2 regions of the Gordonia sp. PDNC005 genome follow, and region 1 is predicted to be linked to the other one. Evidence: predicted binding sites of a transcription regulator. Region 1 holds the regulator's gene; the other holds the start of a gene.
What was found. The regulator LexA, encoded in region 1, represses DNA repair genes until DNA is damaged. The targets are predictions, from matches to a motif close to CGAACANNTGTTCG.
Positions count from the first base shown of each region.

Region 1 (3,390 bases):
CGTTCGCCGCCAGCTCAGTCGTGACCGGAACTCCGGTGGTCGGAGGGCTCGCGTACGGCCCGATCATCCGCGTCGGCGAGCGGCCCACGTACGACGCAGCAGCCGCGCCCGTCGCCGAGGGGGAGCGTGAGTCCGAGACCACCCGTTTCGTCGACGCCGCGACTGTCGTGGCTGCACGGCTCTCCGACCGGGCATCACACAGCACCGGCGTCTCTGCTGAAGTCCTCACTGCGACAGCGGGTCTCGCGCGCGATCGAGGATGGATCGGTGCGGCGTCCAAGCTGATCGCCGCAGGCAGACCGGCGCCGGCCGCCGCAGCGGCGGCCACCGAACAGTTCGTCGAGATGTTCACCAAACTCGGTGGTCTGATGGCCGAGCGGGTGACCGACCTGCGCGATGTCCGTGACCGCGTGATCGCCGAACTCCTCGGCCTTCCGGAGCCGGGCATCCCGACACCCGAGGTGCCGTCCATCTTGTGCGCCGACGATCTCGCGCCGGCGGACACCGCAGGGCTCGATCCTGCGTTGGTCGTGGGGTTGGCGATGCGGCTCGGCGGACCGAGCAGTCACACGGCCATCATCGCGCGTCAGCTCGGCATCCCGTGCATCGTCGCGGCGGCCGATCTCGACGACATCCCCACCGGAGCACACGGGTACGTCGACGGCGCAACGGGCACGATCGGCATCAATCCCGACGACGCGTTGATCTCAGCCGCGATCGCGGCGGCGCGGGAGCAGTCGGAGAAGGTCGCCGCCTGGCGGGGTCCCGGTGCCACGGCCGACGGTGAGCCGGTGCTCATTCTCGCGAATGTGGCCGACGGAGTGTCGGCGCGAGCCGCGGCCGAGGCGCCAGTCCAGGGAGTCGGCCTGTTTCGCACGGAGCTCGCATTTCTGGACCGCGCGACCGAGCCGACGCTCGAAGAGCAGACCGCGCTGTATCGCGAGGTCATCGACGCATTCGATGGACAGAAAGTGGTCATTCGAACTCTCGACGCCGGCTCGGACAAGCCGCTGAAGTTCGTCGCCAGCGCCGACGAGCCGAATCCGGCGATGGGCGTCCGAGGCAATCGGATCGTCTCCACGTACCCGGAGATCCGGAACGGCCAGCTCGATGCGCTCGCAGCCGCGGCGCAAGGGGCGGGAGCTGTTCCGTGGGTGATGGCGCCGATGATCGCAACCGTCGACGAGGCTCGCGAATTCGCCGGTCAGGTCCGTGATCGGGGCATGGTCCCCGGCGTCATGATCGAAGTGCCCTCCGCGGCGATACTGGCCGACAAGATCTTGGCCGAAGTCGACTTCGTGTCGGTCGGGACCAATGACCTGACCCAGTACACGATGGCGGCCGATCGCATGTCGCCGGAGCTCGCATCGCTCACCGATCCGTGGCAGCCCGCTGTCCTCGCGCTCATCGCGATGATCGGTGAGGCGGGAGAGAAGCAGGCCAAGTCCGTCGGTGTCTGCGGTGAGGCCGCGGCAGATCCGTTGTTGGCCTGCGTCCTGGTCGGGCTCGGTGTGCGATCCCTGTCATCGGCCCCCGCGGCGTCGGCCGCCGTTGGACTCAAGCTGGGCGGCGTGACCCTGCAGCAGTGCCGTGAGGCCGCGGCCGCAGCGCTCGCGGCGACCAGCGCGTCGGGCGCGCGTGACGCTGCACGCGCGGTGGTCGGCGCCTGACGAGGGGCGCCGACCACAAGCGGTGATGCGTCAGATGCGACGCATCACCGTGACGACCTTGCCGAGGATCGCGGCGTCGTCGCCGGGGATCGGCTCGAAGTGCTCGTTGTGAGGGAGCAGCCACACGTGGCCGTCCTTGCGCTTGAAGGTCTTCACCGTGGCCTCGCCGTCGATCATGGCGGCGACGATGTCGCCGTTCTCTGCGACGTTCTGCTGACGGACGACGACCCAGTCGCCGTCGCAGATGGCGGCGTCGATCATCGACTCGCCGACCACCCGGAGCATGAACAGTGAGCCGTCGCCGACGAGTTCCTTCGGCATCGGGAACACTTCTTCGACTGCTTGCTCGGCGAGGATCGGACCGCCCGCGGCGATGCGGCCGAGCACTGGCACGAACGTCGGTGTCGGCAGCGACTCCGAGGACTCGTCGGCAGGGGGAGTGCGGTTGTCGTCGCGGACGTTCACCGCACGCGGACGATGAGGATCGCGCTTGAGCAGGCCGCGGCGTTCCAGTGTGCGCAACTGGTGTGCCACCGACGATGTCGACGTGAGGCCGACGGCTTCGCCGATCTCGCGGATGCTCGGCGGGTAGCCGCGTTCCCGGACCGACTTCCGGATCACCTCGAGCACTTCACGCTGACGCTGAGTCAGCGACGCCTCCAGGGTGGAGGTCGAGAGCAGGGGATCTGGATTGTCCGCCATCATCGGTCCTTTCCATTCGAACATCGCGTGTGAACTGACCTCGACGTTAGTCGACTGGATCACAGATTTCAAACAATTGTTCGACGTGTTGCTGACTTTGTCAGACCCATGGTGTTAACTATCGAACAAAGGTTCTTCGAACAGTTGATCGAACAGGAGGCTCCGATGAGTCAGGCACTGATCACCCGCCCCGCAGCCGGTATCGCTCGCGGACCCCAGAATGCGCGTGTTGCAGCGATGACCTGCGATATCCCGCTCGTCGAGGCGCGTCGGATCGATCACACGACTCCGCGTGTGGATGGAGACGTGTGCCGTCCGACGGGACGAGGGCGACGGCGATCGGCGGGTGTCGATTCGCTCAAGCACGAGCCGGAGGCTCAGTGGGAGGCGCGTGATCGTGGCGTCGTCCGGTCCGGTCGAGCCTCCCGTTCGGCCGGGGCCGCAGCGATGACGAACCGTTCGAACATCGAGGCCGTGTTCCGTCGTCGTCGGGTGGTCGGTGCGGTGCTTCTCGGTGCGGTCTTGGCCGGCGCGGTGTGGATCCTTGCGATCATCGGTGGTTCGTATCAGGATGCCGCGACGTCGGATGTTCCGGCGGCGACTCAAGTGATTCACGTCAGGTCGGGTGAGTCGTTGACTGACGTCGCACGCCGGATAGCGCCGGAGCTGCCCGCTGCGGGCGTCGTTGCACAGTTGCGTGCGATGAACGGGCTGGAGACTTCAGGTCTCCGCGTGAGTCAGTCGCTGGTGGCTCCCGCGTACTGACCTGAGTGCGACGGACGTTATCATCGGGGGATGCGCTGCCCGTTCTGCAAGAACGACGACACACGAGTGGTGGACTCCCGCGTTGCCGATGACGGCTTGGCGATCCGCCGCCGTCGGTCATGCGCGGAATGCGGTCGACGCTTCAGCACAGTCGAGGCGGCAGTGCTGTCCGTTGTGAAGCGGAACGGTATCACCGAGCCTTTCAGTCGCGAGAAGGTCATGAAGGGCGTCCGCCGGGCGTGTCAGGGCCGCA
Region 1 covers NZ_CP070351.1:1,445,366-1,448,755, forward strand. Annotated here, with positions in the region: gene JVX90_RS06855 (putative PEP-binding protein) at 1-1,670, shown strand, start outside; gene lexA (transcriptional repressor LexA) at 1,701-2,372, opposite strand; gene JVX90_RS20545 (LysM peptidoglycan-binding domain-containing protein) at 2,538-3,137, shown strand; gene nrdR (transcriptional regulator NrdR) at 3,168-3,390, shown strand, end outside.

Region 2 (3,390 bases), 1.3 Mb from region 1:
CTCGGCTGCCTGTTCGCCATCGATTCGGACGCCCACGCACCGGGTCAGCTCGAATTCAGCAGGCTGGGTGCCGAACGGGCCTTGCACCACGGCATCGAGGCGGACCGGATCGTGAACACCTGGCCGCTGGAGCGCCTGATGGCGTGGACCGGCCGCTGATTGCCTGAACTAGGACCCGAATGGAGACCAGATGAGCGAGACCAATGGCGCGGCCGAAGCCTTCGATGCAGTAGTCGCGGTCGACCGCCCGCTGTACGTCATCACTACTCGCTTCGGCGACGAGCTGTCCGGCTGCCTGGTCGGTTTCGCCACCCAGACCAGCATCGACCCGGAACGATTCCTCGTGGCGATCTCACGTGCCAACCACACCCACGGCGTGGCTGCGAAGGCCGAACACATCGCGGTCCATCTGATCGCTCGGGAGCACGAGGAGCTGGCGCACCTGTTCGGCGGGGAGACTGGAGACTCGATGGACAAGTTCGCCGCATGCAATTGGGAGGAAGGGCCACACGGTGTGCCAATACTGGCCGATGCCGGTGTGTGGCTGGTCGGCAGCGTGATCGAGAGAATCGACCTAGGCGATCACACGGGCCACCTGCTCGCTCCGGTCGACGGCGGCGTACTCCACCAGGACTCCGACCTATCGGCGTGGGTGAGTTTGTCGATCGGCGAATCGATAGACCCGGGCCATTCGGCCTGACCTGCGCCTACCTGTGGATTGGGTCAAAAACCAGCGGGCGGTTCGCTCGGCTCGCCTGCGAGGTAGAGCGAATAGCTCGAGCGCGTCTGCGAGCGAGTCTGTCTGCGGCGATCCCGGTGGGTCACTGTTCGGATGAGCGAGTATCCGAACTGCGGCGACCTACCTCCCGAGATCGATCCGTCCCTATTTGGGGGCGGGGTCCCATTCGGCGAGTTACCCCGAACTGACGTGCCTCGTGGGCCGGGCGTCTACTTGGGAGTTCGGCCCACCGGGGCACCGCCGCAGTTCCTCGACATATCACCCGCAGGCCACTTCGAAGGCGTTGACCGCACCGAGCCGGTCGCGGACCTTCGAGATCGGTGGGTGCCTGAGAGCCCTGTGCTCTACATCGGCAAGGCCAACCCTGGAAAGACCGGACGGCGCGGACTCCATGCGCGCCTGAATGAGTACCGCCGTTACGGAGCCGTGCCGCCCTTCGCTAACGGGCGACCGTGAGGGGCCCGCTGTTCGCCCGATAGGGCCCGAGGCGAACAAACAGGAGGGAACGAGAATACCCCTCCGACGCAGGTCGGAGGGGTTCCAATTGTGGAGCTAAGGGGACTCGAACCCCTGACCCCCACACTGCCAGTGTGGTGCGCTACCAGCTGCGCCATAGCCCCGTGTTCACTTGTAGGCACCCAGGCCGTTGCCTTTCTGAGTGCGCTAGCTAAGTTACCGTACCGCCTTCGCGGCGACCAAATCCCCTGGACCGAGGCTCGACTCCACCTCGAGCGGGCATCCAACTCCATCTCCAGGCATATCGCAACCCTGTTCGATAAAACTATTGCTTCTGTCGCAAATCGGACGTAACATAGAACATACATTCGATCAAGCGGAGGGGGCCGGCACGATGAACGCCACAACGCCTGCTGATCGGATCGACCTGAACACGCTCGGCACCGAGTCGACGGGGAACGACTTCGACGACATGGGTTCTTACCGCACGCTGTGGGCCGCCGAGTCGAATCTCATGTGGCGTCGGCTTCAACTCGTGATCGCGGTCCTCAGCCGTCGGACTGCCGGCATCGTGGGAGACGACTCCGAGTCGGATCGCCTGCTGCTCGACGCCGAGACCGTGCTCGGCGCCGAGGTGGCGGCACTCATGTCCATGTCGGACGGCGCGGGTCGCACCGTCGTCGACAACGCGTTGGAGGCGCGCGACCGCCTCGTGCGCGTCGCGAACCTGCTTCGCGACGGCCTGATCTCCGTCGCGTCGTTCCGCGAGATCATCCTGCAGTGCAAGGCCATCGTCGACGCCGACGTCATGGCTGTCGTCGACGCGGAGATCGCCACCGAGATCCGGGAAGGCGGCTCCGTCTCGAAGAGTGATGCGGCGTCGATCGCGCGCCGCCACGTCGCCGAGACCGATCCCGACGCCGTGCGCGACGCCCGGCAGGCGCGGGGCAAGGGCGTCACGGTTTCGCACGACGGCGACGAGTCCGTACTGACGATCGCCGCCGACGCGGAGCAGGTCCTACTCGCCAAGAAGGCCGTCGACGCGTCGGCCGCCGAACTGACGTGCACAGACGACTCCCGTTCGGTCGGTGCCCGCCGCGCCGACCTCGCGATCGCCCGCCTCACCGGCGGCGAGTTCACGTGCAACTGCGGCAACCCCGAATGCCCAGCCGCCGCGTCCGACGCCGAGGCGGCAGAGCGCTTCGCACGGGTCGTCGTCCACGTCGTCGCCGATGCATCGACGCTGAACGGCGAGTCGGACAAGGCCGGATGGATGGACGGATACGGCGTGATCGACGCCAACCACGTACGGGAAGCCGCAGCACGGCCCGACGCCACCGTCCGACCGCTCGACATGTCGGCGATCGCCGACAACCCCGCCCAGGCAGGCAACCCGTACCGCCCGACAGCGGCGACGGACACCGCCGTCCGCGCCGTTCACGGCACATGCTCCGTGCCAGGCTGCACCCGGGCCGCGTGGTCGTGCGACCTAGACCACGTCACCGAGTACAACCATGCCGACCCCGCGACCGGCGGCGCCACGTGCCCGTGCAACCTGGCGCCGAAGTGCCGTTTTCACCATCTGGTGAAGACATTCGTGGACGGATGGCTCGACGACCTCGTGATCGATGCGAACGGAGTCATCTGGGTGGAGACCGTCACCCCGTCCGGGCAGTCCGTCCGGACACGTGCCGCGAATCAATGGCTCGTCCCCGGGCTCGGGCTGCTCCCCTGCAGGCACGGCGCACCCGTCCAGCCCGGAACGCCCGACCGATCGGAGCCACCACAACGGTCCGCGACCCGGGCGGCGACCAAACACGCCTACCGCATGCGACTCCGGTCGCAGCGTCGCTTCGCACGCGCCTGCGCTGAAGCCGAAGCGAAAGTCCTCGCCGGAATGGAGTTCAACAGCGCAGGCGAACCGCCGTTCTGATCAAGACTTCGGCGGGTTCGCGATCAGCTCGTCGAGCCACGCCGGCCCGTCGGTGATGCCGTCGACCACCGTGCCCGCCGACAGCACAGTCGGCGTCACGATGTCGCCCTTCGTCGAATTCTCCAACTGACCGCTCGAAGCATCAGCCATTCCGCGGGCCTCATCGACAAGAGCACCATCGGCGATGCAGGTCTGCGAGGCCTGCGAAGCGCCCGCCGCAGCCGCCAGCTTCGCGATGTCCGCATTCGACGGGTCGTCGCCG
Region 2 covers NZ_CP070351.1:2,732,104-2,735,493, forward strand. Annotated here, with positions in the region: gene JVX90_RS13030 (PHP domain-containing protein) at 1-159, shown strand, start outside; gene JVX90_RS13035 (flavin reductase family protein) at 191-700, shown strand; tRNA gene JVX90_RS13040 (tRNA-Ala) at 1,287-1,359, opposite strand; gene JVX90_RS13045 (HNH endonuclease signature motif containing protein) at 1,590-3,128, shown strand; gene JVX90_RS13050 (thioredoxin domain-containing protein) at 3,129-3,390, opposite strand, start outside.
Region 2: a site for LexA is predicted at 1,553-1,566, ahead of JVX90_RS13045 (HNH endonuclease signature motif containing protein). Genes of this name have one in related genera too.